DNA from 2 places in the Hydrogenophaga sp. L99 genome. Region 2 is predicted to be linked to the other one. Evidence: predicted binding sites of a transcription regulator. Region 2 holds the regulator's gene; the other holds the start of a gene.
The links. The regulator FNR, encoded in region 2, switches genes on or off when oxygen is low (the NO sensors DNR and NnrR bind a similar motif). The targets are predictions, from matches to a motif close to TTGATNNNNATCAA.
Positions count from the first base shown of each region.

Region 1: AC4QBL_RS14615 (universal stress protein) is a predicted target of FNR. The motif match lies at 7,974-7,987, and genes of this name have one in related genera.

Region 1 is NZ_CM178972.1:3,066,181-3,082,109, forward strand. Features, by position in the region: gene AC4QBL_RS14605 (excinuclease ABC subunit UvrA) at 1-6,090, opposite strand, end outside; gene AC4QBL_RS14610 (ABC transporter substrate-binding protein) at 6,220-7,350, shown strand; gene AC4QBL_RS14615 (universal stress protein) at 7,435-7,872, opposite strand; gene fdhF (formate dehydrogenase subunit alpha) at 8,008-10,818, opposite strand; gene AC4QBL_RS14625 (NADH-ubiquinone oxidoreductase-F iron-sulfur binding region domain-containing protein) at 10,815-12,608, opposite strand; gene AC4QBL_RS14630 (substrate-binding domain-containing protein) at 12,698-13,768, shown strand; gene AC4QBL_RS14635 (2-hydroxychromene-2-carboxylate isomerase) at 13,777-14,457, opposite strand; gene AC4QBL_RS14640 (DUF1289 domain-containing protein) at 14,486-14,701, opposite strand; gene AC4QBL_RS14645 (YbaK/EbsC family protein) at 14,698-15,246, opposite strand; gene AC4QBL_RS14650 (LysE family transporter) at 15,292-15,929, opposite strand, start outside.
Region 2 is NZ_CM178972.1:1,822,629-1,838,557, reverse strand. Features, by position in the region: gene AC4QBL_RS08795 (universal stress protein) at 1-269, opposite strand, end outside; gene AC4QBL_RS08790 (heavy metal translocating P-type ATPase) at 349-2,793, shown strand; gene ccoS (cbb3-type cytochrome oxidase assembly protein CcoS) at 2,856-2,993, shown strand; gene ccoN (cytochrome-c oxidase, cbb3-type subunit I) at 3,062-4,507, shown strand; gene ccoO (cytochrome-c oxidase, cbb3-type subunit II) at 4,519-5,244, shown strand; gene AC4QBL_RS08770 (cbb3-type cytochrome oxidase subunit 3) at 5,259-5,396, shown strand; gene ccoP (cytochrome-c oxidase, cbb3-type subunit III) at 5,423-6,331, shown strand; gene ccoG (cytochrome c oxidase accessory protein CcoG) at 6,502-7,875, shown strand; gene AC4QBL_RS08755 (hypothetical protein) at 7,919-8,215, shown strand; gene AC4QBL_RS08750 (hypothetical protein) at 8,297-8,590, shown strand; gene fnr (fumarate/nitrate reduction transcriptional regulator Fnr) at 8,701-9,420, opposite strand; gene hemN (oxygen-independent coproporphyrinogen III oxidase) at 9,603-10,982, shown strand; gene AC4QBL_RS08735 (sulfite exporter TauE/SafE family protein) at 11,057-11,716, shown strand; gene AC4QBL_RS08730 (DMT family transporter) at 11,738-12,664, opposite strand; gene aceA (isocitrate lyase) at 13,048-14,367, shown strand; gene thrS (threonine--tRNA ligase) at 14,615-15,929, shown strand, end outside.

The sequences.
Region 1 (15,929 bases), 1.2 Mb from region 2:
GATCACGATCACGCTGTGGCCGCCGTCCACTAGGCGGTGCAGCACACGAATGAGTTTTTCCACGTCGGCCATGTGCAGGCCCACCGTGGGCTCGTCCAGCACGTAGAGCGTGTGCGGCGCCTTCTGGCCGCGCCGTCCGATGTCGTCGCGCACCTTGCTGAGCTCGGTCACGAGCTTGATGCGCTGCGCCTCGCCGCCGCTGAGCGTGGGACTGGGCTGGCCCAGCGTAAGGTAGCCCAGGCCCACGTCTTTCAGCAGCTGCAGCGGGTGGCTGATGTTGGGCATGGCGGCGAAAAATTCGACCGCTTCGTCCACATCCATCTGCAGCACGTCGCCAATGCTCTTGCCCTTCCAGGTCACAGCCAGGGTCTCGGGGTTGAAGCGCGCACCGTGGCAGACCTCGCAGGGCACTTTCACGTCGGGCAAGAAGCTCATTTCGATGGTGCGCATGCCCTGCCCTTCGCAGCCGGGGCAGCGGCCTTCGCCGGTGTTGAAGCTGAAGCGGCCCGGGCCGTAGCCGCGCGCCTTGGCTTCCAGCGTGTCGGCAAACAGCTTGCGCACCGTGTCCCAGAAACCGATGTAGGTCGCGGGGCAGCTGCGCGGGGTTTTGCCGATGGGGGTTTGGTCGACTTCCAGCACGCGGTCCACCACCTCGGAGCCAATGAGCTTGTCGCAGCCGGTCCAGGTGGGGCGCTCGCCGGCGTCCCACTGCTGGCGGCCAGCGAAGGTGCTGCGCTGCGACACGGCTGCTGCCGCGTTGGTGAGCAGCACGTCGCGGGCAAAGGTGGACTTGCCGGAGCCGCTGACGCCGGTGACGACCACCAGGCGCTGCAGGGGCACGGCGACCGTGAGGTTTTGCAAGTTGTGCAGCTTGGCGCCACGCACTTCGAGCCAGTGGTTGTCGAGGGGGGTGGACGCAAGAGGTGTGGGCGTTGAAGTCGCTGAAATGGGGTCAGAGCCCGATTTCGAATTGCGTTTCGCGCTCCGTTGAGGGGACTGTCCTGAATCTGGATCTGACCCCTTTTCAGCTGTCGCCACCTCGCCAGCCGCAGTAGACACAAGCCGCCTTGGTTGCAGCGGGTGCTTCATGGCGTGCAGCAGGTAGCGCCCGGTGACGGACTCTTCGTTCGCCGACAGGTCGGCCACCGACCCCTGCGCCACCACCCGCCCACCGCGTTTGCCGGCGCTGGGGCCAATGTCGATGATGTGGTCGGCGCGGCGGATGGTGTCTTCGTCGTGCTCCACCACCACCAGGGTGTTGCCCATGTCGCCGAGCTTGTGCAGCGCGTTGAGCAAAATCGCGTTGTCGCGCGCGTGCAGGCCAATGGTGGGCTCGTCGAGCACGTAACACACGCCTTGCAAATTGCTGCCCAGCTGCGCCGCCAGGCGGATGCGCTGGGCCTCGCCACCGCTGAGCGTGGGTGCGCCGCGGTCGAGCGTGAGGTAGTTCAGGCCCACTTCTTCCAGGAAAGCCAGGCGGCTTTCAATCTCGGGCAGCAGATCGCGCGCGATGTCGGCTTCACGGCTCGTCAACACGTCCACTTTCAGCAAGCCCTGCACCCACGCGCGGACTTCGTTCACCGACAGGCGCGCCACATCGGTGATGCCCAGACCGGCCTGACCGGTCTTCGCATTGGCGCCGAACCGCACGGCGCGGGCCTGTGCGTTCAACCGCGTGCCCTCGCAGCTGGGACAAGGCTGGTCCACCAGGTCTTCCACCTCGGGCTCGGCAAAGCTCTGCTCGCGGCCGCGCTCTTTGTCGTCGCGCACCGAATCGTCCAGCGCTTTGCGCTGCTCGCGCGAGAGCGCCAGACCGGTGCCCACGCAGTCGGGGCACCAGCCGTGTTTGCTGTTGTAGGAAAACAGGCGCGGGTCCAGTTCAGGGTAGCTGGTGGCGCACACCGGGCAGGCGCGGGTGGTCGAAAACACCTCCAGCCGGCCCAGCCCCACGGTGGTGGTGCCGTCGGCCAGCGCCTGGGCCAGGCCATCGAGCGGGTGCAACACATGCACCTGCCCTTTGCCAATTTCCAGCGCCTTGGTCAGCTGCGTGCGCAGCCAGGCTTCGTCGGCGGGGTTCACCACGCCGTCGGCCACCGGCAGTTCAATGGTGTGCTCCTTGAAGCGGTCGATGCGCGGGAAACCGGTGGTGGGCAGAAACTCGCCGTCCACCCGCAGGTGGGTGTGGCCGCGCGGGCGAGCCCAGTCGGCCAGCTCGGTGTAAACGCCTTTGCGGTTGATCACCAGCGGCGCCAGCAGGCCAATGTGCTGGCCCTTGTAGCGCTGAAGAATGGCGGCGGCGATGCTGTCGGGGCTTTGCGGCATCACGGCTGCGCCGTCGTGCACGCAATGCTGGGTGCCCAGCTTCACATACAGCAGGCGCAGAAAGTGCCAAACCTCGGTGGTGGTGCCCACCGTGCTCTTGCGCCCGCCGCGCGAAAGCCGCTGCTCAATGGCCACCGTGGGCGGAATGCCATACACCGCGTCCACCTCGGGCCGGCCGGCCGGCTGCACGATGCTGCGCGCGTAGGCGTTGAGCGATTCAAGGTAACGCCGCTGGCCCTCGTTGAACAAAATGTCGAAGGCCAGCGTGGACTTGCCGGAACCGCTCACGCCCGAAATGACGTTGAACTGGCCGCGCGGAATGTCCACGCTCAGGTTTTTGAGGTTGTGCTCTTTGGCGTTGACGATGCGAATGGCGTTGCTGTGGCCCGCCTGGCGCTCCGCCGCCGCGTGCTGGCGCTGGGGCTGCTGCAGGTAATCGGTCAACCGACCTTCGTGCACCGCATGCACCTCGCCCATGGATGCCGCGTAGTCGCGCAGCGCCTTGGCCGTGTGGCTGGTGGGGTGCAGCCGCACTTCTTCCGGTGTGCCTTCGGTCACGATCAGGCCACCCGCCACGCCGCCTTCGGGGCCCAGGTCAACCAGCCAGTCGGCGGCGCGGATCACGTCCAGGTTGTGCTCGATCACGATCAGCGAATGCCCAGCGTCCAGCAGCTTGCGCAGGCTGCGCATGAGCTTGGCGATGTCGTCAAAGTGCAAGCCCGTGGTGGGTTCGTCAAACAGAAACAGCGTGCCCTTGCGCGACAACGGCTGGCGGCTGGCGCTGGCCGTTTTGGCGGCTTCGGCCAGAAAGCCCGCAAGCTTCAGGCGCTGGGCTTCACCGCCCGAGAGCGTGGGCACCGGCTGGCCGAGCTTCACGTATTCCAGGCCCACGTCCACGATGGGCTGCAGCGCACGAATGACTTCGCGGTCGCCGGCAAACAGCGCCGCCGCTTCGCTCACGGTGAGGTCGAGCACATCGGCCACGTTCAAATGCACGGTTCGGGCCGAGCCGGTATCTCCCGCTCGGGCTGAGCCTGTCGAAGCCCTTGCGAGCCCTTCGACAGGCTCAGGGCGAACGGGGGTGTGGGCGGGCCAGGTTCGCTCGATGCGCACCTCCAGCACCTCGGGCCGGTAGCGCTTGCCGTCGCAGTCCGGGCAGCGCAAGTACACGTCGCTCAAAAACTGCATTTCCACGTGCTCAAAGCCCGAGCCGCCGCAGGTGGGGCAGCGCCCGTCGCCGCTGTTGAAGCTGAACTTGCTGGCGGTGTAGCTGCGCTGGCGCGACAGCGGGGCGTCGGCAAACAGCGCGCGGATGGCGTCCCAGGCGCCCACATAGCTCACCGGGTTGGAGCGTGCGGTCTTGCCAATGGGCGACTGGTCCACAAACACCACCTCACTCAGGTGGTCGGCGCCCAGCAGGCGGTCGTGTGCGCCGGGTGCATCGGTGGACTTGCCGAAGTGCCGCAGCAGCGCGGGGGCCAACACGTCCTGGATCAGGCTGGACTTGCCCGAGCCCGACACACCGGTCACCACCACCAGGCGCTGCAACGGGAATTCAACCGACACGTTTTGCAGGTTGTGCTCGCGCGCGCCTTCCAAAATGAGCCGGTGCGTGCTGTCGGTCACCATGCGCTTGAAGCCCATGCCTACGGTTTTGCGCGCGCCCAGGTAGGCGCCGGTGAGCGTGTCGGCGCTGCGAATGGCTTCGGGCGTGCCGTCAAACACGATCTGGCCGCCGCGTTCGCCCGGGCCGGGGCCCATGTCGATCAGGCGGTCGGCGGCCAGCATCACGGCCGGGTCGTGCTCCACCACCACCAGCGTGTTGCCAGCGTCGCGCAGGCGCAGCATGGCCTCGTTGATGCGCGCCATGTCGCGCGGGTGCAGGCCAATGCTCGGCTCATCCAGCACAAACAGCGTGTTCACCAGCGAGGTGCCGAGCGCCGTGGTGAGGTTGATGCGCTGCACCTCGCCCCCGCTCAGCGTGCGGCTCTGGCGGTCCAACGTGAGGTAGCCAATACCGACCTCGCACAGGTAGCGGATGCGGGTGTTGATTTCTTCAAACAGCAGGCGCACCGCCTGCGCCTGGCCGGCACCGGCCAGGTCCGAGCCCGCCGGAACCAGCGTCTTGTCCAGTGCCGCAAAAAACACCCGCAGCTTGTCCAGCGGCAGCAGCATCAGGTCGTGCAGGCACAGGCCGGGCAAGGTTTCGAGCTGCGCGCGCGACCATTTCACGCCCTTGGGCAAATAGCGTTTTTCGGGCGGCAGCACCGCGTCGGCCTGGGCTTTGGTGCCGATGCGCCACAACAGGCTGTCCGTCTTCAAGCGTGCGCCGCCGCAGCTGGGGCATTCGGTGTAGCTGCGGTATTTGGACAAGAGCACGCGGATGTGCATCTTGTAGGCCTTGCTTTCCAGGTATTCAAAGAAACGGTCCACGCCAAACCAGTGCTGGTTCCATTTGCCGTTCCAGTTCGGCGAGCCCGTTTTCACCCAATGCTGCTGCTCGGGCGTGAGCTTGTTCCAGGGCGTGTCGCGCGGAATGCCCGCCGCTTCGGCGTGCCGCATCAGGTCGTCTTGCGCCTCTTTCCAGGCCGGTGTTTGAAACACCTTGATGGCGCCGCCACGCAGCGTGAGTTTGTCGTTGGGAATCACCAGGCCGTAGTCCACCCCGATGACGCGGCCAAAGCCCCGGCAGGCCTCACAGGCGCCCACGGCCGAGTTGAACGAAAACATCGACGGCGCGGGGTCGGTGTAGCGGATGTCGCTTTCGGGGCAATGCAGGCCGGTTGAAAACTTCCAAATGTGTTCAGCGCCCTCTTCCGGCAACACATAGACCATCAGCTTGCCGCTGCCCCGCTTGAGTCCTGCTTCGATGGCTTCCATCACGCGCGCGGGCTCGGCTGTGCCGATGCGGAAGCGGTCGGCCACCACGTCGAGCACCTTCACCATTTCGCTGGCGGCGGCGCCCTTGGCCGCTTTGGACTTGGTGGTTTTGGCGGTCTTCGCATCGGGTGCGGGTGCCGCACGCTGCACGGTGCGCTCGGCCTGCACGCGGGTGTAGCCGCTGGCGGAAAGCCATTGTTCGATTTCTTCGGGCGTGGTGCTGGCAGGCAATTCGACTGGAAACGTGACCACCAACCTTGGATCGGAACCATTTGCCCCCACGCTCCCCGCTGCGCGTGGTTCGCTGCCCCCCGAGAGGGCTGATTCACCTTGGGGCGGCCCGGCGGTGAATCCCACACAGCGCTTCTGCAGCTCGGCATAGATCGACTCCGGCGAATCGTGCCGCACTGGCAACGCGGTGTCGCGGTCAAAAAGATCGGCGCCGCGCGCGAACAAGAGCTTCAGGTGGTCGTTCAGCTCGGTCATCGTGCCAACAGTGGAACGCGAGCTGCGCACCGGGTTGGTCTGGTCGATGGCGATCGCGGGCGGCACGCCGTCCACCCGGTCCACGGCCGGCTTGTCCATGCGGTCGAGAAACTGGCGCGCGTAGGCGCTGAAGGTTTCCACGTAGCGGCGCTGGCCTTCGGCAAACAGCGTGTCAAACACCAGACTGGACTTGCCCGAGCCGCTGGGCCCGGTGACCACCGTGAGCTCGCCGGTGCGGATGTCGAGGTCGATGTTCTTCAGGTTGTGCTGGCGGGCGCCGCGGATGCGGATCAGCCCGGTGCCGCCTTCGGCAGAGCGGTTGCCATCGGCGTCGCCAGGCGCAACGGATGAAGACGGGGTGGCAGCGACTGAGGGATCGGCGGGCGGGAAAGCGTCGGACATGCAGAGGCTCCAGTGGGGGAGCCAAACATTCTACGGAGCCGCAGCCAACCCAGCGGCCCTGTACGTCATATCCACAATTTCACGACAAGGAGTCCTTCCTAAACTGGTTCTATCGTTGGAGACGTAAACATGACAAGAACAAACCCCTCGGGGGTCGCATCGCTGGCCGCGGGCCTGGCCCTTTGCCTCACCCTGAGCACCCCCGCATGGGCCCAGCTGCGCATTGGCCAGCCTTCGGGCTTTACCGGCTCGGTGGCTGCGGGCGTGAAAGAAAACACCGACGGCGCCAAGCTCTACCTGGATGCGGTGAATGCGCGGGGCGGCATCAACGGCCAACAGGTGGAGCTGATTTCGGTGGATGACAAGTTCGACCCGAAGGTGACGGTCGAGGTGGCCCGCGAGCTGGTCACCCAGCGCGGCGTGCTGGCGCTGTTTCTGAACCGGGGCACACCCCACTCGCAAGCGCTGCTGCCCCTGCTGGCCGAGCTCAAGGTGCCGCTGGTGGGCCCCAGCACCGGCGCCATGGTGTTGCACGAGCCGGTCAACCCCTGGGTGTTCAACGTGCGCGCCACCTACCAGCGCGAAGCGGCCAAGGCCATCGAGCACCTGGCCAGCATCGGCATCACCCGCATCGCCTTGCTGGAAACCGACGACTCCTTTGGTGCCGACTCGGCTGCGGGTGCCCTCAAGGGGTTTGACAAGGCAGGCTTGAAACCAGTGCTGCAAGCGAAGTTTCCTCGCGACAAGCCCGACTTTTCTGCGCTGGCCCCTCGGGTCCACCAAAGCAACGCGCAGGCGGTGATGGTGATCGGCTCTGCTGGCAACACCGCCAACGCGGTGAAAGCGGTGCGCGCTGCAGGCTCACGGGCGCAGGTGGTCACGTTGTCCAACAACGCGTCCGATGGCTTCATCAAGCTGCTGGGCGAACACGCTCGCGGCGTGATCGTGACCCAGGTGTTCCCCAACGAACGTTCGGTGGCTTTTCCGCTGATCAAGGAAGCGATGGACCTGGCCAAAGCCAAGGGGCTGGACGGCGTGTCGCCCGCCATGATGGAAGGCTACGCCGCAGCCAAGGTGCTGGTGGAAGGCCTGCGCCGTGCCGGCCCCAACCCAACACCAACCGCGCTGCGCGACGCGCTGGAGTCCATTCGCAATTTCAACATGGGCGGACTGTCGATCAGCTACAGCGCCAGCAACCACACCGGTCTGGATTTCGCTGATCTGTCCATCGTGGACGCCTCTGGGCGGTTTCGGCGCTGAAGAAAAGGGCCCACGCTCCACAGGTGCGAGGACCCCTTGCGGGCTCCGGCGCCTCGCCACTGTGCCGCGCGCGGGCTCTACCGCTCAGGACTTGACGATCAGCACCGGCACTTTGGCGTGTGTGAGCACTTTTTGCGCCACGCTGCCCAGGATGAGCGCCTTGATGCCCTGGCGGCCGTGGGAACCCATGACGACCAGGTCACAGCCTTCGGCTGCTGCGGTTTCCAGAATACCTTCGTACACCACGTTGCGCTCAATGGTGTCGCCGGCAAAGGCCACGCCTTCGGCGGCACACACCTTGCCCACCGCGTCCAGCGCCTGGCCTGCAGCGGCCTTGGCTTCGGTCAGGTAGGCCTGCAGACCCACGGCCGACGCATCGCCAATGCCGATGTAGGGAAACGGGTCGATCACGTACACGCCAATCACCTGGGCGCCCTGGCTTTTGGCCAGTTGTGCAGCGGTGCTGGCCGCGAGGGCCGCTTGCGAGGAGCCGTCGGTGGGCACGAGAATTTTTTTGAACATGGCGGATCTCCGGATGGGTGAAGGCATGACCGGTGACCGAGCGGGGTTGAACGCCCGGCCACCACGAAGAAACATCTTACCGGTCCAGGGACGCGGGGGGCTTGAGACGTATCAAGAGACGGCCCGCCAGCTGACTCAGACGGTGGCCGCACACACCTTGACCGCGCAGTATTTCAGCTCTGCGATCTTGCCCACCGGGTCGAGCGCGGGGTTGGTCAGCAGGTTGGCGGCGGCCTCGGCGTAGGCAAACGGGATGAACGCGGTGTCGGGTGGCATGCCCTGGTCCAGCCGCACCGCCAGCACCACGCTGCCACGGCGCGATTGCACCCGGGCGTTGTCGCCTGCGGCCAGGCCGCTGCGGGCGGCTGTGTCGGGGTGCAGGCTGACCACGGGGCCGGGCTCCACCGCGTCCAGCACCTGGCTGCGCCGCGTCATGCTGCCGGTGTGCCAGTGTTCCAGCTGGCGCCCGGTGATGAGGACCATCGGGTAGTCGGCATCGGGCGTTTCGGCCGGCGCCGTGAGCGCGGCGGGCACCAGCCGGGCCTTGCCGGTGGGCGTGGGGAACTGGTCGGTGAACACCACCGCGTGGCCGGGATCGTTTTCGTGGGCCACCGGGTAGGTGACGGCGCCCTCGCGCTGCAGCCTCGCCCACGACAGGCCAGCGATGCTGGGCATGAGCGCGCGCATTTCTTCAAACACGGCGCCAACGCCTTCGCTGGCTTGCGCGCTGGCCGTGCCGTCGGGCGCCACGGCGTAGGCCCAGCCCAGGCCAAGGCGCTGCGCCAGTTGTTCGGTGATCCAGGCGTCGGCCCGCGCCTCACCGGGCGCCGGCACAGCCTTGCGGCCGAGCTGCACGCAGCGGTCGGTGTTGGTCACGCTGCCGGTTTTCTCAGGCCAGGCGGTGGCGGGCAGCACCACGTCGGCCAGGCTGGCGGTCTCGGTCAAAAAGATGTCCTGCACCACCAGATGCTGCAGCCGGGCCAGGGCCTCGCGGGCATGGGTCGCGTCGGGGTCGCTCATGGCGGGGTTTTCGCCCTGGACCAGCATGGCGCGGATCTGCCCGTCAAAAGCCGCGTTGACGATTTCCACCACGGTCAGGCCGGGCTCGCTGCCCAGCGTGCCGGGCGGCACACCCCAGAGCTGTTCGGCTTGGGCGCGCACGGTGGGCTCGCTCACGCGCTGGTAGTCGGGCAACACCATGGGAATCAGGCCCGCGTCGCTCGCGCCCTGCACGTTGTTTTGCCCGCGCAGCGGGTGCAAGCCGGTGCCGGGGCGCCCAATCTGGCCGGTGATGAGCGACAGGGCGATGAGGCAGCGCGCGTTGTCGGTGCCGTGGGTGTGCTGGCTCACGCCCATGCCCCACAGAATCATGCTGTTGCCTGCGGTGGCGTAGGCGCGGGCCACCTCGCGCAAGGTGGCGCCGTCGATGCCGCACACCGGTGCCATGGCTTCGGGCGAAAAGTCGGCCACATGGGCCTTGAGCTGGGCAAAGTCCAGCGTGTGCTGCTCGATGTAAGCGGTGTTCGCCAGGCCTTCAAAAACGATGGTGTGCAGCATCGCGTTGAGCAAGGCCACGTCGGTGCCCGGCTGAAAGCCGAGGTGCTTCCACGCGATGCGGGCCAGCTCGGTTCGGCGCGGGTCGGCCAGCACCAGCCGCGTGCCTTTTTTCACTGCGTTCTTGATCCAGGTGGCACCCACCGGGTGGTTTTGCGCCGGGTTGGCGCCGATGATGAGCACGAAGTCGGCGTGCTGCACATCGCGCAGCGGGTTGGTGACCACGGCCGACCCCAGGCCTTCCATCAGCGCGGCCACGCTGGAGGCATGGCACAGCCGGGTGCAGTGGTCCACGTTGTGCGTGCCAAACGCGGTGCGGATGAGTTTCTGGAACAGGTAGGCCTCTTCGTTGGTGCCCTTGGCCGAACCGAAGCCCGCCACCGGCCCCAGGCGCCCGCGCGCGGTGGTACTGAGCATTGCGCGCTGGAAGCCGGCAGCAGCAGCGTACAGCGCTTCGTCCCAGCTGGCCTCGCGGAACAGTTCGCGCCAGTCGCGGCGCATCACGTTGAGCGGGTCTTTGGGTGCGTCGGAGCGGCGGATCAGCGGCTTGGTCAAGCGCTCTGGGCTGTGGGCGTAGTCAAAACCAAAACGGCCTTTCACACACAGTCGGCCTTCGTTGGCCGGGCCGGCCTGGCCTTCTACGTGTTCGATCTTTCCGTCGGACACAAAGTAGGTCAGCTGGCAGCCCACGCCACAAAACGGGCAGAGCGAATCCACCTGCTGCTGCGAAGCCTTGGCGTACGCACCATTGGCGGGGGCAATGGCACCGGTGGGGCAGGCCTGCACACATTCACCGCAAGCCACGCAGGTGCTGGCACCCATGGGGTCGCCCTGGTCAAACACGATCTGCGCATGGCCGCCGCGAAACGCCAGGCCCAGCACGTCGTTGCCCTGCGTCTCGCGGCAGGCGCGGATGCAGCGCGTGCACTGGATGCAGGCGTCCAGGTTGACCGCCATGGCCGGGTGGCTGGTGTCTGACGGCACCGGCGCGCGCGCCGGGAAACGCCCGGGCTGAGCGCCGGCCACCTGCGCCCAGTGGGCCAGCTCGCTGTCGTGCTTGAGCGCCTGGGTGTTGGGCGCGTCAGACAACAAGAGTTCGAGCACGGTCTTTTGGGCGGCGATGGCGCGCGGGCTTTGGGTGGACACCACCATGCCTGGCTGCGGTGAGCGGCAACACGAAGGTGCCAGCACGCGTTCGCCCGCCACCTCCACCACGCAGGCGCGGCAGTTGCCGGGGCTGCGCAGGCCATCGGTGTGGCACAGGTGGGGAATGGCCACGCCCACGCGCTGCGCCACCTTCAAAAGGCTTTCGCCCGGCGCAGCTTCCACCGGCTGGCCGTTGAGCGTGAAGGCCACAGGGGCCTGATTTTCGGACAGGTCTGCGGCATTCATGCGGTCACCTCAGCGGCGGTGGAGTCGGTGGCGTTGGCGTTACTGCCGTTCACTTCGTGTGCAAAGTAGCGCAGCACCGCGTCCACCGGGTTGGGCGCGGCCTGGCCCAGGCCGCAAATGGAGGCGTCGCGCATCACCTGCGAGAGCTCGCCGAGCAGAGACGCGTCCCACACCGGGGCCTGCATCAGCGCCACGGCCTTGGTGGTGCCGGCGCGGCACGGCGTGCACTGGCCGCACGACTCGTGTTCAAAAAATTGCATCAGGTTGAGCGCAGCGCCGCGCGCCGTGTCGTGCTGGCCGAGCACCACCACCGCCATGGAACCGATGAACGCGCCGTGCTCGGCCAGGGTGTCAAAGTCCAGCGGCACATCGGCCAGCGCCGCCGGCAAAATGCCGCCCGAAGCGCCACCGGGCAAGTAGGCGTAGAGCGTATGGCCCTCGGCCATGCCGCCGGCGTGCTGCTCCACCAGCTCGCGCAGCGTGATGCCCGCCGGCGCCAGGTAAACGCCGGGCTGGCGCACGCGGCCCGAGACCGAGAAACGCCGCAATCCGCTGCGCCCGCGCAGGCCCTGCGCCGCCAGCCAGGCACCGCCCTTGGCCACAATGTCGGGCAGCCACCAGAGCGTTTCCAGGTTGTGGGCCAGCGTGGGCCGGCCAAACACGCCGTGCGTGGCCACGATGGGCGGGCGCAGGCGCGGCAGGCCGCGCTTGCCTTCCAGCGACTCGATCAGCGCCGACTCTTCCCCGCAGATGTAGGCGCCCGCCCCCCGGCGCAGCTCGATCTGCGGCGGTGTGTAGCCAGGGTATTGCGCCGCCAGGCCCTGCAACCGGATGCGCAGCGCCACCAACTCGCGCGCCAGCAGGCCCCGCGCGTCGTGGTATTCGTCGCGCAAATACAGCCAGATGCGCTCAGCACCCACCACCAGCGCGGCGATCAGCATGCCCTCTACAACCTGCGGCGCGCCGCCATGCAGGCTGGTGAGCACATGGCCATCTTTGAAGGTGCCGACTTCGCCCTCATCGATATTGACGACCATGTAGCGCGGCCCGGGCTGCGCGCGCACGGTTTCCCATTTGCGCCAGGCTGGAAAACCCGCACCACCCAGGCCGCGCAGGTTAGAGGCCTTTAGCTCGGCCAGCACCTCGTCGGGCGTGAGCGCGCCAGACAGCAGGCGCTGCAATTGCGGCAGTTCAGAAGCCACCGGCTCGGGCAGCTGGCGCGCTCCGGTTTCGCCGCGCGCCAGCAGGTCGTTGACCGCGTCCACGCTGGCATGGGGCAGCTGGCGCTGGCCCACACACGCCGCAGGCGCCTGGTGACACTGGCCGATGCACGGCGCGGCCTGCACCCGCACGGCAGCGTTGCCTGCCAGCCGCGCCTGCAAATCGCTCAACAAGCTGTCACCACCCGCCATGGCACACGACAGGCTGGTGCACACCCGCACCACGGTGGCGGCCACCGGGGCATCGTCGTCCACCACCTCGAAGTGGTGGTAGAAGCTCGCCACCTCAAACACCTCCACCTGGCTCAGGCGCAGGCGCTCGGCCAGTGCCGCCAGGTGGCCGTGGCGCAGGGCGCGCTCGGCGTCTTGCAGGCGGTGCAGGTGCTCGATCAGCAGGTCGGCACGGGGCTCCAGCCCCGCGCACAACGCGGCCACGCGCTCGCGGGCCGCGGGCGACACCTGCCGGCCCTTGGGTGCGTAGCGCGGGCGGGCGCGGGGGGGCTCAACGGCGCGAATAGGAATGACCTGGGGCGTGCGGCCAGCAGTGGGCTCATGGGGTGTGCTTGACATGTTTTCAGCGTAGCACCGGGCGCCGGTTTAAATATGTTCATAATTTCATAAAGTCAGCGCACACCCAGAACACAAAACCACTCCCCACCATGCTGCGCATCACCCTGCAACCCCAATGGCACATCGGCCACGAAGGCGCCGAAGCCCTGAATGCCAACGCCCTGCTGCAGTTGCTGGCCGCCGTGCAGTCGTCGGGCAGCATCGCCCAGGCCGGGCGCGAGGTGGGCTTGTCTTACCGGCACGCATGGGGGCTGTTGCAACAGGCCGAAACCCTGCTGGGCCAGCCGCTGTTGACACGCGGGCGGGGCCGCGGCTCGGCACTTACCGCGCTGGGTCAACAACTCATCTGGGCCGACACCCGCATTGGCGCGCGCCTGCAGCCGCTGCTGGAATCGCTGGCCGCCGAGCTGGAAGGCGAGCTGGGCCGCGTGCGGCACCAAACCCACCCGGTGCCCCGGCTGCACGCCAGCCACGGTTTTGCGGTGGCGGCCCTGCGCGAGCAACTGGCCACGCGGCGGGTGGCGGTGGAACTGCGCTACCGCAACAGCCTGGAGGCGGTGGCGGCTCTGGCGCAAGGCGACTGCGACCTAGCGGGCTTTCATGTGCCGCTGGGCGAATTTCAGCAGGCCGCCGCCCAGCGCTACCTGCAACTGCTGCGCCCTGGCGCCCACCAGCTGGTGCACTTGGCGGTGCGCACCCAGGGCCTGTTTGTGGCGCCGGGCAACCCGCTGGGTATTCGTGGGCTGGACGACCTGAAGCGGCGCGACCTGCGTTTTGTGAACCGCCCCGAGGGCTCGGGCACCCGTGTGTTGACCGAGTTGCTGCTGCAGCGCCACGGCATTGCGCCGCGCCAGGTGAGCGGCTTTGAAAACACCGAGCTCACCCACGCGGCCGTGGCAGCGTTTGTGGCCAGCGGCATGGCCGACGTGGGCATGGGCGTGCAGACCGCCGCACACCGCTTCGGCCTGCATTTCATTCCGCTGCTGAAAGAGCGCTATTTTTTTGCACTGCCCACCGAGGCTCTTGTGCGCGCTGAAATACAGCCTGTGCTGGCGGTACTGCAGTCGCCCGCATTTGTGTCGCGTGTGGCGGCGCTGAAAGGCTATGAAGCGGCAGGCATGGGGCATGTGCTGTCGCTGGCAGACGCCTTCCCTGCGTGAATGGCCCGTCAGCTGCGCCTTACACCCACCGGCAGGCGAGCGGCGGCGTCCCAGGCGCCGGACGCAAACCACGCATCACCGTCCAGGTATGCCCGCAGCATGGGCAAGGCATCCAGGCCCCAGAAGGTGTGGCCATTCACCACCAGCGCGGGCACGCCAAACAGCCCCAGCGCCAAGGCTTCGTCGGTGTTGGCGCGCAGGCGCTGCTTCACCACCTCGCTGTCAGGCCACTGCGCATCGGGCCAGGGTTTGTGGCGCTGCGCCATGTGGTCTTGCAGCAGCGTTTGCAAAGCGCCGAGCCGGGTGGCGTCGGTGGCGCTCTGGCCACCGCGCCACACGTGGTGAAACAGCTGCCCGGTAACGTAGCGGTTGGTCTCGCCGGGTGCGTCGTCGGTGGCGGTGGCCAGCCCCAGGCGCAGCAGCGCCAGCGGGTTGAACGGGTGGGCCGCGGGCAAATCCAGCGGCACACCGTGGTGCTGCGCCAGCCAGCTCACCTGGCGGTAGGTCCAGTCGCGCTTGGCGGGTATTTCGACCGGGCCCAGCTGGCCATTGGCCTTGAGCAACGCCGCAAACAGCACCGGCTTGTAGCGCACACACACGCTGTGGCCCATGAGCGCTTCGGGCAGCCGCTCAAACGCGAGGTAGGCGTAAGGGGAAATCGGGTCGTAATAAAACGCGATGTCGTGCAGGGTGTCGGTACTCATGGGCTGGCTTTCGTCAGGCGGTTTGGCGCGCTTCAATGCGTTCCCACACCACCAGCTTGTCGGCGTCGCTCAGCGCGCTCCAGGCGGCAATTTCCTGCAGCGTGCGGTAGCAGCCCTTGCAGCTGCCGTCGCGTTCGTTCAGTTCGCAAATGGACACGCACGGTGACGGCACGCCAGGGCCGGGGTGGTGCTCGCGCGCATCGCGCAGGTTGATCAGTGGGGTGGTCATGTTGGGGTGGGCTGGGCGGGCGGTGGTGCGGTCACATCGTGCACGGGCGCGCCGGTCAGGGTTTGCAGGTCGCTCGGGCTCAGGCGAAACACGCCGTGCGGGTGGCCCGCGGCGGCCCAGATTTCGTCGAAACGGAACAGCTGGTCGTCGATCAGCGTGACTGGCGGGGTGGCGTGCGCCAGCGGCGACACACCGCCAATGGAAAAACCCGTCTTGGTCTTCACAAACTCGGCATCGGCACGGCCCAGCTTGCCACCCGCTGCGCACACGATGGCCTGCACCTTTTTCTCGTCCACGCGCAGGTCGCCCGAGGTGATGACGAGCACGGCCACGTCGTCACCGGCCGGGTGGTTTTTGCGGCGAAAGATGATGCTTTTGGCGATCTGACCCAAGGACACGCCCAGCGCGTCGGCCGCCTGCTGTGCGGTGCGTGCGGCGTCGCTCAGCATCACGGGGGCGTGGGGATGGCCCAATGCAGCCAGTTCGGCAGTGACGCGCTGCACGCCGGCGGGCTGTTCTGTGAGGGTCAAATTTGCTTCACTCATGGGCGGCAATGGTAGCGGGGCGCTACCAACCCGGGTGGCGTGGGGTCAGGCGCCGGCGCGTTTCACCATGATCAGGCTGGCGCCCATGGCCATCAGCACGCCGCCAAACACGCGGTTTTGTGCCCGCCGGGCTTTGGCGGTGGCCAGCCAGCGCTGCGCGCGCGAGGCCAAAAACGCATAGCCGTGCATCACCACCAGGTCCACCCCGATCGACGTCACCAACAGAATCAGCAACTGCAGCCAGAGCGGGCGGTTGGGGTCAATGAACTGCGGCAACACCGCCACCATGAACACGATGCCTTTGGGGTTGGTCACATTGGTCATGAAACCGGTCAACACCCGCTCGCGCACCGTGGGCAAGCCGGGGTGCTTCACCAGCGCGGTGCCAGCGGCGGGCGCCTGCGCGTCCACGGGCGAACGCCACTGCTTCAGGCCGAGCCATATCAGGTAAGCCGCGCCCAACACCTTGACCACCGTGAACGCGGTGGCCGACGCCAGCAAGAGCGCTCCCACACCCACGCCCGCGATCAACAAAATGACCGCCAGCCCCAGCTGCAGGCCTGCGATGGTGGCGCTGCTCTGGCGCACACCGTAGGCCAGGCCGTGGCTCATGGACAGCACCGCGCCCGAGCCGGGCGAAATGGCGATGACCCAGGAAGCGGCGAAAAAAGCGAGCCAGACGT
Region 2 (15,929 bases):
ATGGGCTTGACCTTCACTTCGCGCAGCTGACCGGCCGACTTCACCGCCGTCACGGCAGCCATGGCCTCGTCTTGCCATTGTTTTTCAATGCGGGCCACCTCGGCCGCCGCCAGGGCCACGCCGCCTTCAAAGTAGGTTTGCGGGTAACGCGGCACCACTTTCAGCGCTACCACTTCTGCACCCGTCAGGTCGGCCAGGTTGATGGCGTGCTCCACCGCTTGTTGCGAGAGTTTGGAGCCGTCGGTGGCCACCAGAATACGTTTGTACATGCGGTATCTCCTCAATAGTGTGTAGGGAAGCCATAGACTAGCAAACACGCTCCTATTCCGGTTGACTTAAATCAAGCACATGGAACCTGACTTCCCTTACGCTCGCCGCATGAACGAGGCCACTACCGTGCCCCCGGTAGGGCTGCCACTTGCCGACCCGCGCCTGGGTGGCGCACCCTCTGCGCAGGCCAACGCGCCGCTGTCGGCGCCTGCCAGCTGGCTCGGCGAGCACCGCGGACCCTTGGACGTCACCGACAACTTCGCGGTGCTCGACGACCCGATCGAGCAGCGCGAGTTCACCGAATTCAACGACGTTGACGGGCATACCGAAGCCGAATCGGTGCTGATGGTGCAGGGCATGTATTGCGCCGCCTGCGCGGACACCGTGGAAAGCGCGTTGCAGCATTTGCCGGGCGTGGAGCGCGCCCATGTGCACGCAGCCACCCGGCGGCTCACGCTGCGCTGGGACCCGGCAAAAACCACCATGTCCAGCCTGGCGCGAGCCGTGGGCGACACCGGTTACCGCTTGCTGCCCATGCAGCAGGCGCTGTCCATCAGCGAGCGGCTGCGCGAAACCCGCCAGGCCCTCTGGCGCCTGTTCGTCGCGGGCTTTTGCGCCATGCAGGTCATGATGTACGCATGGCCAGCCTACGTGACCGAGCCGGGCGAAATCCCCGCCGACATCGACCAGCTGCTGCGCTGGGCCAGCTGGGTGCTCAGCCTGCCGGTGGTGTTTTTTGCCAGTGGCCCATTTTTCAGCAGTGCGTGGCGCGACCTGAAACACGGCCGGGTGGGCATGGACACGCCGGTCTCCATCGGTATCTTGGTCACCTTTCTGGCCAGTTCGGGCGCCACCTTTGATCCCTCGGGCCCTTGGGGTTATGAGGTCTGGTACGACTCGCTCACCATGTTTGTGTTTTTCCTGCTGGGCGGGCGCTACCTGGAGCTGAAAGCACGTGACCGCACCGCCGGCGCACTCGACAGCCTGATGAACCGCCTGCCTGAGGTGTGCGACCTGCAGAAACCCGATGGCAGCTTTGAAGCGGTGTCTATTCGCCGGCTGGCGCTGGGCGACGTGGTGCGCGTGCAGGCCGGTCAGGCGTTTCCAGGCGACGGCGCGGTGCTCAGCGAAAGCGCCACCGTGGACGAAGCGCTGCTGACCGGTGAGTCGCGTCCTGTCACGCGGCACCAAGGGCAGGGTGTGGTTGCCGGCAGTTACAACCTGGGTGGCCCGGTGCTGATGCGGGTGGACAAACTCGGGCGCGACACGCGCTTTGCCCAGATCGTGTCGCTGATGGAAAAAGCTTCCACCGAAAAGCCCCGCTTGGCCATTTTGGCCGACCGCATTGCCGCCCCTTTTCTGGTGGCTGTGCTGGTGGCGGCAGCGTTTGCTGGCTGGTACTGGTGGCAGATCGATCACTCCAAGGCGCTGGCCGTGGCGGTGGCGGTGTTGATCGTGACCTGCCCATGCGCCCTGTCGCTGGCCACGCCGGCGGCCATGCTCACGTCGGCCGGTGCTTTGGCCCGGCGTGGCATTCTGGTGCGCCGTTTGCAGGCTTTTGAGTCACTCGCTGAGATCAACGCGGTGGTGTTCGACAAAACCGGTACCTTGACGCACGACCGCCTGGTGTTGGCCCATGTGCGCACCCGTGCCGGCGTCAGCCACGATGAGGCGCTGTTGCTTGGCGGCGCCATGGCAGCCGGTTCTTTGCACCCCGTGTCGCGAGCTATCGCGTTGGCGGCGGGCAGCCTTGATAGACCTCAGACCACCGGTTTGACCGACCTCGCCGAGGTGGCCGGCCAGGGTATGCAAGCGTTGCGCGCCGATGGCACACGTGTGCGTTTGGGTTCATCGGCGTTTTGTGGTGTTGACGACGTCGGCTCCCCCGATGCGAGCGAGTCCCCCCGCGTACACCTATCAGACGAGCAAGGTTGGCTCGCCTCCTTTGAATTGCAAGAAGGCTTGCGAGACGACGCCCAAGCCGCCGTGAGTGCGTTGCGGGCCATGGGGGTGCGTACCTGGCTGCTGTCGGGTGACCGCGAAGCCGCCGCCCAGCAAGTGGGGCAGGCCGTGGGCGTCGATCATGTGATCTCAGGCGCTTCACCCGAGCAAAAGCTGGCCGAGGTGACCGCTCTGCAAGCACAGGGCATCAAGCTGGCCATGGTGGGTGACGGTTTGAACGACGGTCCGGTGCTGGCCCGGGCCAACACCTCGTTCGCGCTCGGCCATGCCGCGCCCCTGGCGCAAGCGCAATCCGATTACGTGATTCAGGGTGGGGAGGTCATGGATGTGGTCCGGACGCTTCAGCAGGCGCGTTGCACTTTGCGCATCGTGCGGCAAAACCTCATGTGGGCCGCGACTTACAACCTCGTCTGCGTGCCTCTGGCCTTGTTTGGTTTCATGCCGCCCTGGCTCGCAGGTCTGGGCATGGCTGGCAGTTCGTTGCTGGTCATCGGCAATGCCTTGCGCCTGGCATCTAAAGTCCCATCGGGGTCCTCTGATACTGTCTCGGGTAAACCCTGAAGGCGTACCATGCAGCGGTCAGCCAACCGGTGTTTGAAGTTTGAATTTTCTGGGTGTGCGCCATGGATGTTTTGTATTTGTTGATCCCGATCTCCGTCCTGCTGGTCTTCGCCATCATCGGCGTGTTCTGGTGGGCGCTTCAAAAGGGGCAGTTTGACAACATCGAGCGGGAGGGCGATCGCATTCTCAGAGGCGATTGATATAAGTCAAGGCAGAAGAGGGGGTCCGTGAGGACACTCCACATAGTGACATTTACGAGGAGTTCTGTATGTCCGTAATAACAAAGGCCAGCCAGTCGGCGGTCTACGACGACGGTGTTGTCCGTGGTTTTGCCATCATGTCCGTGATCTATGGTGTGGTGGGTATGTTGGTGGGTGTGATCATTGCAGCCCAGTTAACCTGGCCCGAGCTCAATATGGGTATTGAGTGGCTGAGCTATGGTCGCTTGCGTCCATTGCACACCAATGCCGTGATTTTTGCGTTTGGTGGTTGCGTCCTGTTTGCGAGCAGCTACTACGTGGTGCAGCGAACCTGCCACACCAAGCTCTTTCTCAACAAGCTGGCCTGGTTCACGTTTTGGGGTTGGAACCTGGTCATCGTCGCCGCCGTCGTCACCCTGCCCATGGGTTTGACCCAGGGCAAGGAATACGCCGAACTGATCTGGCCGATCGACCTGTTGATCGCTGTCGTCTGGGTCTCTTACGCGGTCGTCTTCTTTGGCACGGTGGGTATCCGCAAGGTTCGTCACATTTACGTGGCGAACTGGTTTTTTGGTGCCTACATCATTGCGGTGGCGTTGCTGCACATCTTCAACAACATTCAGATCCCCACCAGCGCGACGCACTCCTACTCGGTCTATGCCGGTGTCCAGGACGCCATGATGCAGTGGTGGTACGGCCACAACGCCGTGGGCTTTTTCCTGACCGCGGCCTTCCTGGGCATGATGTACTACTTCATCCCCAAGCAGGCCGAGCGTCCGGTGTATTCCTACCGCTTGTCCATCGTCCACTTCTGGGCGCTGATCTTTACCTACATGTGGGCCGGCCCACACCACCTGCACTACACCGCGCTGCCTGACTGGACGCAATCGGTTGGCATGGTCTTCTCCCTGATTCTGCTGGCGCCCAGCTGGGGCGGCATGATCAACGGCATCATGACCCTGTCGGGTGCCTGGCACAAGCTGCGAGACGACCCTATCCTGCGCTTCCTGATCGTGTCCCTGTCGTTCTACGGCATGTCCACTTTCGAAGGTCCGATGATGTCGATCAAGACCGTCAACGCGCTGAGCCACTACACCGACTGGACCGTCGGCCACGTGCACTCAGGCGCCTTGGGTTGGGTGGGTCTGGTGTCCATGGGTTCGCTTTACTACCTGATTCCCCGTCTGTGGGGTCAGAAAAAGATGTACTCGGTGCCAGCCATTGAGTTGCACTTCTGGGTGGCCACCATCGGTATCGTGCTGTACATCGCCGCCATGTGGATCGCCGGTGTGATGCAGGGCCTGATGTGGCGCTCGGTCAACCCGGACGGCAGCCTGACCTACACCTTCGTCGAGTCGGTGAAAGCCACCTTCCCGTTCTATGTGATCCGGCTGGTGGGTGGTCTGCTGTACTTCGGCGGCATGGTCGTCATGCTGTGGAACGTCGTCATGACCGTGCGTCAGGGGCGCGTTGTGCCAGTCCCAGTGATGGCTGTTAACCCTGCACACGCCTGAGGAGAAACAACATGGCAAGTAACGAAAAACTCACGGGTCACGCTCGGATCGAGACCAACAATTTCCTCATGATCGTGTTGATCACGCTTGTGGTGGCGGTGGGCGGTCTGGTGGAAATTGTTCCTCTGTTCTTCCAGAAGTCCACCACCCAGCCGATTGAGGGTCTCAAGCCCTACAGCGCGCTGCAATTGGCTGGTCGGGATGTGTATGTCGCCGAGGGTTGCTACAACTGCCACTCGCAGATGATTCGCCCCTTCCAGGCTGAAACCCTGCGCTATGGTCCTTATTCTGTGGCTGGCGAATTCGTTTACGACCGTCCCTTCCAGTGGGGCTCCAAGCGCACCGGCCCTGACCTGCACCGTGTGGGTGGCCGTTACAGCGATGAATGGCACCGCATCCACCTGATCAATCCGCGCGATCTGGTGCCTGAGTCCAACATGCCGGCCTACCCTTGGCTGGCTGAAAAAATGGTCAATGAGACCCAACTGCCCAAGCGCATGGAAGTGTTGCGCACTCTGGGCGCGCCTTACACCGATGAAGAAATCGCCGCTTCGGTGGCTGATGTGAAAGGCAAGACAGAAATGGATGCGGTGATTGCCTACTTGCAGGTGCTCGGTACCGCTCGCAGTGAAATCCGTGCAGCACCAGCACCTGCGGCAGCAGCGCCAGCCGACGTTGCATCACCTGTGTCAGCGGCCGCAATCAAGCCTGTTGAGGCAACAGGCTCTACCCAATAAGTCAGAGGCTCGCCATGGACATCAACGATCTGCGTAGCGCCTTCACCCTGGTCAGTTTTCTGATCTTCATGGGCATCTTGGTCTGGGCCTGGTCCAAACGCAACAAGGCCAACTTTGATGAGGCAGCCCGGCTACCCTTCAACGAAGACTAAACCGCGGCACCAACAAGAGAAATATCATGAGCGACTTTACAAGTGATTTCTGGCACTATTACGTGGCCGGGCTGACGCTGGTCAGCATCATCGCCTGTCTGATCCTGCTGTGGATCAGCGGCACGACCAAAGCGGCGACACATGCCGACAACACCACCGGTCACGTTTGGGACGGTGACTTGGCAGAGATGAACAACCCCTTGCCACGCTGGTGGGTGTATCTCTTCATCATCACCGTGGTGTTTGCGCTGGCATATGGCGTGCTTTACCCCACGTTTGGGAAGTTCCAGGGGGTGCTGGGATGGTCGTCACAAGGACAGCACGCCGCTGAGGTGAAGAAGGTTCAGGAAGCCATTGCACCCATCTACGCCAGGTTCAATGAAATGAAGCCCGAGCAACTGGCTGGTGACGCACAGGCGATGGCTGTGGGTGAGCGCCTGTTCATGAACTACTGTGCCCAGTGCCACGGCTCCGATGCCCGTGGCGCCAGGAGCTTCCCCAACCTCACCGACGGCGATTGGCTGTGGGGTGGCGACCCAGAAGCGATCAAGGTCTCAATTGCCCAAGGCCGCAACGGTGTGATGCCGCCCTTGGGCGCTGCTGTGGGCTCTCCTGAAGACGTCCGCAATCTGGCTCACTATGTGCTCAGCCTGTCGGGCAGTCCGCACGACAGCGTGCGCGCCTCCCAGGGCAGGAGCAATTTTGGTTCGTGCGCCGCTTGCCACGGCATGGACGCCAAGGGCAACACCGCCCTGGGTGCACCCAACCTGACCGACGGTGTATGGCTGCACGGCTGGGGCGAAGAAGCCATCATTCGCGCCGTCAACAACGGTATCAATAACCAGATGCCCGGACAGTCGGTGTTGCTCAACGAGGCCCAGATCCACGTCCTCAGCGGCTACGTCTGGGGCATGTCCAACAAGCCGGCCAATTAAGCACTCTGTGCCCCTGAGACCGCGGCGGTTGTGATGACCGCCGCCCTTACTTTTTTGCCTTCCTTTCCGGGTTCCTCGTGAGTTCCGACACACCAGACAGCAACGCCAGCAAGCCCATCATTCCCATCGTTGCTGTGTCCCCTCGGGGCGCTAAAGACGACGATGAGGAGATGGTTTCTTTGTATGCCGCGAGGCAAAAGATCTACCCGCGCTCTGTATCGGGGATGTTCTCAAACTGGCGCTGGATCACGGTCTGGATCACACAAATTGTGTTTTACGGCTTGCCCTGGCTGGAGTGGAACGCTCGTCAAGCGGTTCTTTTTGACCTGGAAGCCCGTCGCTTCTACATCTTCAGCTTGGTGCTGTACCCGCAGGACTTCATTTACCTGACCGGGCTGTTGGTCATTTCTGCGCTGGCCCTGTTCTTGTTCACGGCCGTGGCGGGTCGCCTCTGGTGTGGTTACGCGTGTCCACAAACGGTCTACACCGAAATTTTTCTCTGGATCGAAAAAAAGGTCGAGGGCGATCGCTCGGCCCGTATGCGCTTGGATCAGGCTGATTTTTCCGCGCAAAAGCTGGGCAAAAAGTGGCTTAAGCACGCCTTGTGGATTGCTTTTGCGCTCTGGACAGGCTTCACCTTCGTAGGCTATTTCACGCCCATCCGCGATCTGGCTGCCTTGTCGCTGGCCGCGTCTTTGGGCCCTTGGCAAACCTTCTGGGTATTTTTCTACGGCTTTGCCACCTACGGCAACGCAGGGTTCATGCGCGAGCAGGTCTGCAAGTACATGTGCCCCTACGCGCGTTTCCAGAGCGCGATGTTTGACAAAGACACCATGATCGTCACCTACGACGAAAAGCGTGGTGAGCCCCGCGGTCCGCGATCGAAAAAGGCCGATCCCTTGGCGCTGGGGTTGGGTTCTTGCGTTGACTGCACGCTCTGCGTCCAGGTCTGCCCCACCGGTATCGACATTCGCAAGGGTCTGCAATACGAATGCATCGGCTGCGGTGCCTGTATTGACGTGTGTGACGAGGTCATGGACAAGGTGGGTTATCCGCGCGGCCTGATCAAGTACTCCACCGAGAACGGGGTTGCTCAGGGCTGGACCACGGCTCAAATGATCAAGCGAGCGTTCAGACCCAGGGTGCTGGTTTACACCGGTATCCTGGTGGCCATCACCCTGGCTGTGATGGTCAGCTTGTTCATGCGCAAGCCGCTCAAGGTGGACGTGATCCGCGACCGGGGCGCATTGGCCCGCATGGTGGAGCAAGGACGCATTGAAAACGTCTTCCGGCTGCAAATCATGAACGCCACCGAATCCACACAGCGCTACGTCATCACGGTGTCCGGCCTGCCGGGTGTCACCATTGCTTCGGAAAACGAAGTCGAGGTGTTGCCCACTGAGGTCCGCTCGGCCGTGATTCGGGTTCAGATACCGCCGGATGCTGCAAACCCGGGCTCGCACCCCATCCAGTTCGGCATCCGCTCGGTTGGTGACGAGCCAGTCGAGGTTTCCGAGAAAGCTGCCTTCCTGGTCCCGCGCTGACGACATTCAGCGCCATTTGACATTCCCATTTCGGAGCTACAACATGAGCAACGCGCCCTTGACCCAGCCCCCAAGCCATGAAAATACCCCCTGGTGGAGAATTCCACATGTGGTGTTCGTGCCGGCTCTTCTGTTGTGTGGGGTGATAGCGACCAGCACCATGGTGGTCATTTCGTCGATGGACCAGGATCCGGTGCTTGACAAGGAGGTCTACGAGCGAGAGCGCAGGGCGGCACTGGCACTGGAGGGGCAAGCAAGGATCGATGCGCTGATGGCTGTGCAGCCAGCCAATCAGGGTCGAAACCATGCGGCTTCACCTTTGGTGCCCTCTGAAAAATAATGGCCAGCCTGGCTACCGGTGCAGCTGTACCCGGGTGCTTGTCGCTTTAACAAAAACAGATATGGAAGAGGAGCCGCACCGATGTGGACACAGCGTTTGATGTGGATAGCATGGCCTGCTTTTTTGGTGGCCGCGGTGCTGGAAATGGTGGTGTTTGCTTTTGTCGATCCCAGCGATCTGCATTGGTTTGGCTCTCCTCTGGCCCTGTCGCGGGAAGCGGTTTACACCCTCGCGTTCTTTGTGTTCTGGGGTGCAACCATGGTTTCCAGCGCCTTGACAACTTTGCTCGCCGTGTCGCCATTTGAGGTGAACCGTTGCCCGATACCCGCAGACGAGCGACCAACCGACTGCGCCAAGAACGGTCGCTGCGGCTGAAACGGCTAGCGCCTTCAGCGCCAACAAAAAACCCCGGAGAGGCGTATGCGCCTGTCCGGGGTTTTTTTGTTGGGCATTCGCCCAGGTTTTCGTTGGGTGTCGCGGTGGATTCAGCGGCAAGTTTGCGGATTCACGATCTGCTTGAGCCCTTCGGTGCTCTTGATGTGAACATAGCGCTGTTTCACTTCGATAATGCCGTCGTCAACGAACTTGGAGAAAGTGCGGCTCACCGTTTCGAGCTTCATACCCAGGTAGCTGCCGATCTCTTCGCGGGTCATGCGCAAAATCAGCTCGGACTGTGAGAACCCGCGGGCATGAAGCCGCTGGACCAGATTGAGCAAGAAAGCCGCCAGCCGTTCTTCGGCGCGCATGCTGCCCAGCAGCAGCATCACCGAGTGGTCGCGCACGATCTCGCGGCTCATGATCTTGTGGACGTGGTGTTGCAGGGTGGTGAATTCGCGTGAAAGCTCTTCCACCTGGTCAAAAGGCATCACGCACACCTCGGCATCCTCCAGTGCAATCGCGTCGCACGAGTGGTGGTCGCTGACGATGCCGTCCAGACCGATGATTTCTCCCGTCATCTGAAAGCCGGTCACCTGGTCACGGCCGTCTGCGGTCGTAACGCAGGTTTTAAAAAAACCAGAACGCACGGCAAATAGCGACGTGAACTTGTCGCCCGTGTTGAAGAGCGCGGAGCCGCGCTTGATGCGGCGGCGTGTGGAAATCACCGCGTCGAGCTTGTCTATCTCTTCACTGTTCAGACCCATGGGCAGGCACAACTCCCGCAGGTTGCAGCTTGAGCAGGCGACTTTGATGCTTTGAATGTCCATAATTTTTCCAGGAGTGCGGGGTTAGCTTAACGCATCGGCCCGAGCACTGTCGAGAAAAGGCCGGTTTGGAGTCTGGGGGCAATCCTGGGGACAACCCCCGGTCCGACCGAGGCCTTGATCAAGATCAAAGGCGCTGGCGCGCTCATGCGGCACATTCAGCCCTCAGAACTGGAGAACTGTTTGTGAGTCATGCTATTTCCAACGAGTTGCTCAAGCGATTCGACATTCCTGGGCCTCGTTACACCTCGTACCCGACGGCAGACCGATTCGTCGAAGCTTTCGCGGAGCAAGACTATATACAAGCGCTGGAGCAGCGCCGAGTGGGTTCCATGGCGCTGCCGCTGTCGCTGTATGTGCACATTCCGTTTTGTGAGTCGGTCTGCTACTACTGCGCCTGCAACAAGGTGATCACGAAGCACCACGAACGTGCAGCCGAATACCTGCGCTATCTGTCTCGTGAGGTGGAGCTGCAGGTGCAGCACTTCGGGCAAGGTCACAGCGTGTCGCAGCTGCACCTGGGCGGCGGTACCCCCACTTTTCTGTCCGATGCCGAGCTGGAAGACCTGATGTCGATGATCCGGCGCAATTTCACGCTGGTGCCGGGTGGTGAGTATTCGATTGAAGTGGACCCTCGCACGGTGACCGACCAGCGGCTGCAGACGTTGGCCAGACTGGGCTTCAACCGCTTGAGCTTTGGTGTGCAGGATTTCGATCCGGCGGTGCAAAAAGCGGTGCACCGGGTACAACCCGCTGAACAGGTTTTTGCCTTGGTAGAAACCGCCCGCAAGATCGGGTTTGAGTCGGTCAATGTGGACCTCATCTACGGTTTGCCCCTGCAAACCCCGGAATCTTTTGCGCGCACCTTGGCCCAGGTCAACGAGTTGCGTCCGGACCGCATTGCGCTGTATGCCTACGCCCATCTGCCTTCGCGGTTCAAGCCACAGCGCCGCATCATCTCTGCCGAACTGCCCAGCGGCGGCGACAAGCTGGCCATGCTGTCGGCCTCGCTGGACGCGTTCATGGACGCGGGGTATGTGTATGTGGGCATGGACCACTTTGCTTTGCCCACCGATGCGCTGGCCGTGGCCAAGCGCCAAGGCCGTCTGCACCGCAACTTTCAGGGCTACAGCACCCAGCCCGATTGCGATTTGATCGCTCTGGGCGTTTCGGCCATCGGACGCATTGGCGCCACCTACAGCCAGAACGCCAAAACGCTGGACGAGTACTACGACGCGCTGGACCAGGGGCGTCTGCCTATCGTGCGCGGCCTGGCTTTGACGCGGGATGACCTGTTGCGACGCTCCGTCATCATGTCGCTCATGTGCCAAGGCCAGTTGCAATACGAATCCATCGAGCTCGGCCACCTGATCGATTTCAAGTCCTACTTCGCGCGTGAGCTGGAAGTGCTGTCCGGCTTTGTAGAGAGCGGGTTGGTCACCATGGATGACACGGGCGTCGAGGTCACGGCTACAGGTTGGTTTCTCGTGCGTGCCATCGCTATGGTGTTTGACAAGAACCTGCAGGTTGACCTGGACCGGGCGCGTTTTTCGAAAATCATCTGAGCGTTCAGCGGGATACCGCGGGCGCAGGCGTTGCCCGTGCCCGGCCTGCGCTACAGTGACTTATGCAGACTTCAATGGCGATCACGGCCCTGTTCATGGGCCTCGCGGGCGGGCCCCACTGCGTGGCTATGTGCGGCGCGGCTTGCGCGGGCATCAGCCGTGCGGCGGGTGAGCGCAGCACCCGCGCGCTGTGGACCTTCCAGTTCAGCCGCATGCTGGGCTACGCACTCTTCGGCGCCTTTGCCGCCGGCTCGGTGCAAGGCCTGGCCTGGTTGGGCACCAACACCGCGGTGCTGCGCCCTGTGTGGACAATGTTCCATGTGGCCGCTCTTTTGCTCGGTGCCGTGCTGATCTGGCAGGCCCGCCAGCCCGCCTGGATTGAAAACCTCGGTCAATCGATTTGGCGAAAGGCCCGTCCTGTGATGGCCTCACTGGGACAGCGCGCACCTGTGGTGTTGGGTGCTGCATGGGCACTCATGCCTTGTGGCTTGCTGTATTCGGCCTTGTTGGTGGCGTCCCTGTCGGCCAATGCAGCAGAGGGCGCTGCCATCATGGCGCTGTTCTCCATCGGCACATCCATATCGCTTACCGCAGGTCCTTGGCTGCTGTTGCGGTTGCGCGGTGGCCGCTCAGGTGCGTGGGGCATTCGCCTTGCCGGTCTGGCACTGGCAGCCACGTCGGGCTGGGCCCTGTGGATGGGCATCACCAACCCCACCGGGCTCTGGTGTGCCTGATCTTTGTCGCTGAATGGGGCCTCAGCCGGCACGGGCACGCCGGCCGGGCAGGGTGGCCAGCACCAGGCCCAGCAGCGCAATGCCAAACGCCACCACTTGCAAGCCTGTGAGCCGTTCGCCCATGAACAGCACGCCAATGGCGGCAGCGCTCACCGGCAGCATCACCGTGAACACGCCGGCTTGTGATGCGGGCACTGTCTTCAGGCCGGTCATCCAAAGCCACACGGTCCACATGCTGGCGGCCAAACCGTAAAAAACCAGCAGGCCCCAAACGGGTGCCTGGACCGCACCAAAGTCAAACTGCCATGCAGCCCACACCCCAAACGGCGTGACAAGGGCAAAGCCCCATAGGTTGATGATGGCCGAAATGCGCTTGGGACTCAGACCATCGGTCAAGCGCTTGCCAATGACCACGTAGGCGGCCTCACAAACCACCGCTGCAAACACCAGCAGATTGCCTAGCAGGCTGCGGCTGATGCCGAAGGGGCCACTCGTATCAGCCAGCACCGGCATGGCCGGGTCTGCTTTCTGCAAGGAAAACAGCCCGATGCCGATGGCCGCACAAGCAATGCCAGCCGCACTGCGCCAGCCGATGCGCTCGCGCAGAAACAACCAGCTGAGCACAGCCACCACGGCAGGTATGGACGACATGACCACGCCCGCGGCCACAGCGGTGGTCATGCTTACCCCAAACAGCATGCAGATCGAAAACAGGAAGTTGCCCAGGAACGACTCCAGAAACAACAGGCGGCGTGTGTGGCTTGATATGGGGGCCTCGTCGGCGGGCTTGCGCATCCACCGCCACATGGCCAGACCACCAATGCCAAAGCGCATCCAGGCCAGCAAAAACACGGGAAACACCAACACCAGTGGCTTGGATAGCGCCACATAACTTCCCACCAATGCCATGCTCAGGCCCAGGCTGGCGTACGCCCACCATCGGTTCATGGCGCACCTTTTCGAATGGATTGGATTTGCATGGCTGCGGATCATGCCTGATTCATCCAAAGCACCGAAGTTGTGCGTTGGCGTGGTTCGGACCCAGACATGTAGGGATCACCCCACAGCCGTTTCCCACGATGAGGGCATCGATCTTCATAATGTGGAAAATAAAAATGCTGCAATGCAAGAATATTTCTCATTACGGGAAACAAATTCCCATATTGAGAAATATCATAGGAAGTGCATTGAATTTAAACGATAAAATATTTGTCTTGTATAAGACATAAGAGCTTTTCAAACTCTTCTATAAGACTTAAAGTCTGTTCATCGGCACTGTCCTTGCAAGCCAAGTGGCCGAACCTGTTTTCTCAACCTCACGGAGTAGTTTCATGTCCCAAACACTGACCCGCCAGCAACAGATCGAAGCCCTCGAAAAAGACTGGGCCACCAACCCCCGCTGGAAGGGCGTCAAGCGCGGCTACACCGCCGCCGACGTGGTGCGTCTGCGCGGCAGCATGCAGCCTGAATACACGCTGGCCAAAAACGGCGCTGAAAAGCTGTGGGCCAAGGTCAACGGCGGCGCCAAAAAAGGCTACGTGAACGCATTTGGTGCCATCACCGCCGGTCAGGCCATGCAGCAGGCCAAGGCCGGCTTGGAGGCTGTGTACCTGTCGGGCTGGCAAGTCGCCGCTGATGGCAACACTTCCGAGACCATGTACCCCGACCAGTCGCTGTACGCCTACGATTCGGTGCCCACCATGGTGCGCCGCATCAACAACACCTTTAAGCGCGCTGATGAAATTCAGTGGGGCCGCGGTATCGAGCCAGGTTCGCCCGAGTTTGTGGACTACTTCCTGCCGATCGTGGCCGATGCAGAAGCCGGTTTCGGCGGCGTGCTCAACGCGTTCGAACTGATGAAGAACATGATCGCTTCCGGTGCCGCCGGCGTTCACTTTGAAGACCAGTTGGCCGCCGTGAAGAAGTGCGGTCACATGGGTGGCAAGGTGCTGGTGCCCACGCAAGAAGCTTGCGAAAAGCTGATCGCAGCCCGTTTTGCCGCTGACGTCATGGGTGTCTCCACCATCGTGCTGGCCCGTACCGACGCCGAAGCCGCCAACCTGATCACCAGCGACCACGACGCCAACGACAAGCCCTTCCTGACCGGCGAGCGCACGCAAGAAGGTTTCTACCGCGTCAAGAACGGCCTGGAGCAGTCCATCAGCCGTGGCGTGGCCTACGCCCCCTACGCCGACCTGGTGTGGTGCGAGACCGGTGTGCCTGACATCGGTTTTGCCCGCGAATTTGCCCAGGCTGTGCACGCTTCGTGCCCCGGCAAGCTGCTGTCGTACAACTGCTCGCCTTCCTTCAACTGGAAGAAGAACCTCAACGACAGCCAGATCGCATCCTTCCAGGAAGACCTGGCCGCGCTGGGCTACAAGTACCAGTTCATCACGCTGGCCGGTATCCACATCAACTGGTTCAACACGTTCCAGTTTGCCCACGCCTACGCCCGCGGCGAAGGCATGAAGCACTACACCGAAATGGTGCAGGAGCAGGAATTTGCTGCACGTGACAAGGGTTACACCTTCGTGTCGCACCAGCAAGAAGTGGGCGCAGGCTACTTCGACGACGTGACCACCGTCATCCAGGGCGGTTCTTCCAGCGTGAAAGCCCTCACCGGCTCGACCGAAGAAGAGCAGTTCCACTGATCGGAAGCCTCACAAGCCCCCAGGGGCTGTTGGGACAGAAAGCCCGGGCCACCCCCGGGCTTTTTTGTGGGAAAATTCAGAGCTTCAAAGTACAGCAAGAGCGAGAAAGGCAATCTGGTTATGACACCGCGAACTACAAGGCGTTTCCCTCTGGCCTCCTGAGGTCCGCAGTTCGCGCCTGCCCGATTCCCCTTTTCAACTCCATCCAGCGCGGCTCCATGCCGCGCTTTTTTGTTTCTGGACACCCATGCTTCACATCACGCTTCCCGACGGTTCACAACGCGAGTTTCCTGGTCCGGTCACCGTAGCCGAAGTTGCTGCATCGATCGGCGCCGGCCTGGCCAAAGCTGCGCTGGCCGGCAAAATTGGCGACAAGGTGGTGGACACCAGCTTTCAGATCACGGCGGACAGCCCGCTGGCCATCATCACCGCCAAAGATGCCGACGGCCTGGAGGTGATTCGCCATTCCACCGCCCACCTGCTGGCTTACGCGGTGAAAGAATTGTTTCCCGATGCGCAGGTGACCATTGGTCCGGTGATTGAAAACGGCTTCTTCTACGATTTTTCGTACAAGCGTCCCTTCACGCCTGAAGACCTGGTGGCCATCGAAAAGCGTATGGCGGAGTTGGCGAGCAAAGACGAGCCGGTGGTGCGCCGTGTGCTGCCACGCGACGAAGCCGTGGCGTATTTCAAAGGGCAGGGCGAGCACTACAAAGCAGAAATCATTGCCAGCATTCCCAGCAACGAGGACGTGTCTCTGTACCGCGAGGGCAATTTTGAAGACCTGTGCCGCGGCCCACACGTGCCCAGCACCGGCAAGCTCAAGCACTTCAAGCTGATGAAGGTGGCGGGCGCCTACTGGCGCGGCGATCACCGCAACGAGATGCTGCAACGCATTTACGGCACGGCCTGGGCCAGCAAGGACGACTTGCAGCAACACCTGACCATGATCGAGGAGGCAGAGAAGCGAGACCACCGCAAGCTGGGTCGTGAACTGGATCTGTTCCACATCGACGAACATTCGCCCGGCACGGTGTTTTGGCACCCCAAGGGCTGGACGCTGTGGCAAGAGGTGGAGCAGTACATGCGCCGCGTCTATCGGGACAACGGCTACCAGGAGGTCAAAGGGCCGCAGATTCTGGACAAGGGTCTGTGGGAAAAGACCGGCCACTGGGACAAATACCGCGACAACATGTTCACCACGGAAAGCGAGAAACGCGATTACGCGCTCAAGCCGATGAACTGCCCCGGTCACATCCTGATCTTCAAGCAGGGCATCAAGAGCTACCGCGACTTGCCTTTGCGCTACGGCGAGTTTGGCCAATGCCACCGTAATGAGCCCACGGGTGGTCTGCACGGCATCATGCGGGTGCGTGCCTTCACCCAGGACGATGGCCATATCTTCTGTACCGAAGACATGATCCTGGATGAGTGCGTGGCTTACACCGCGCTGCTGCAAAAGGTGTACACAGACTTCGGTTTCAGCAACATCATTTACAAGGTGGCCACCCGTCCCGAAGCGCGCATTGGCAGTGACGAAAGCTGGGACAAGGCTGAGCACG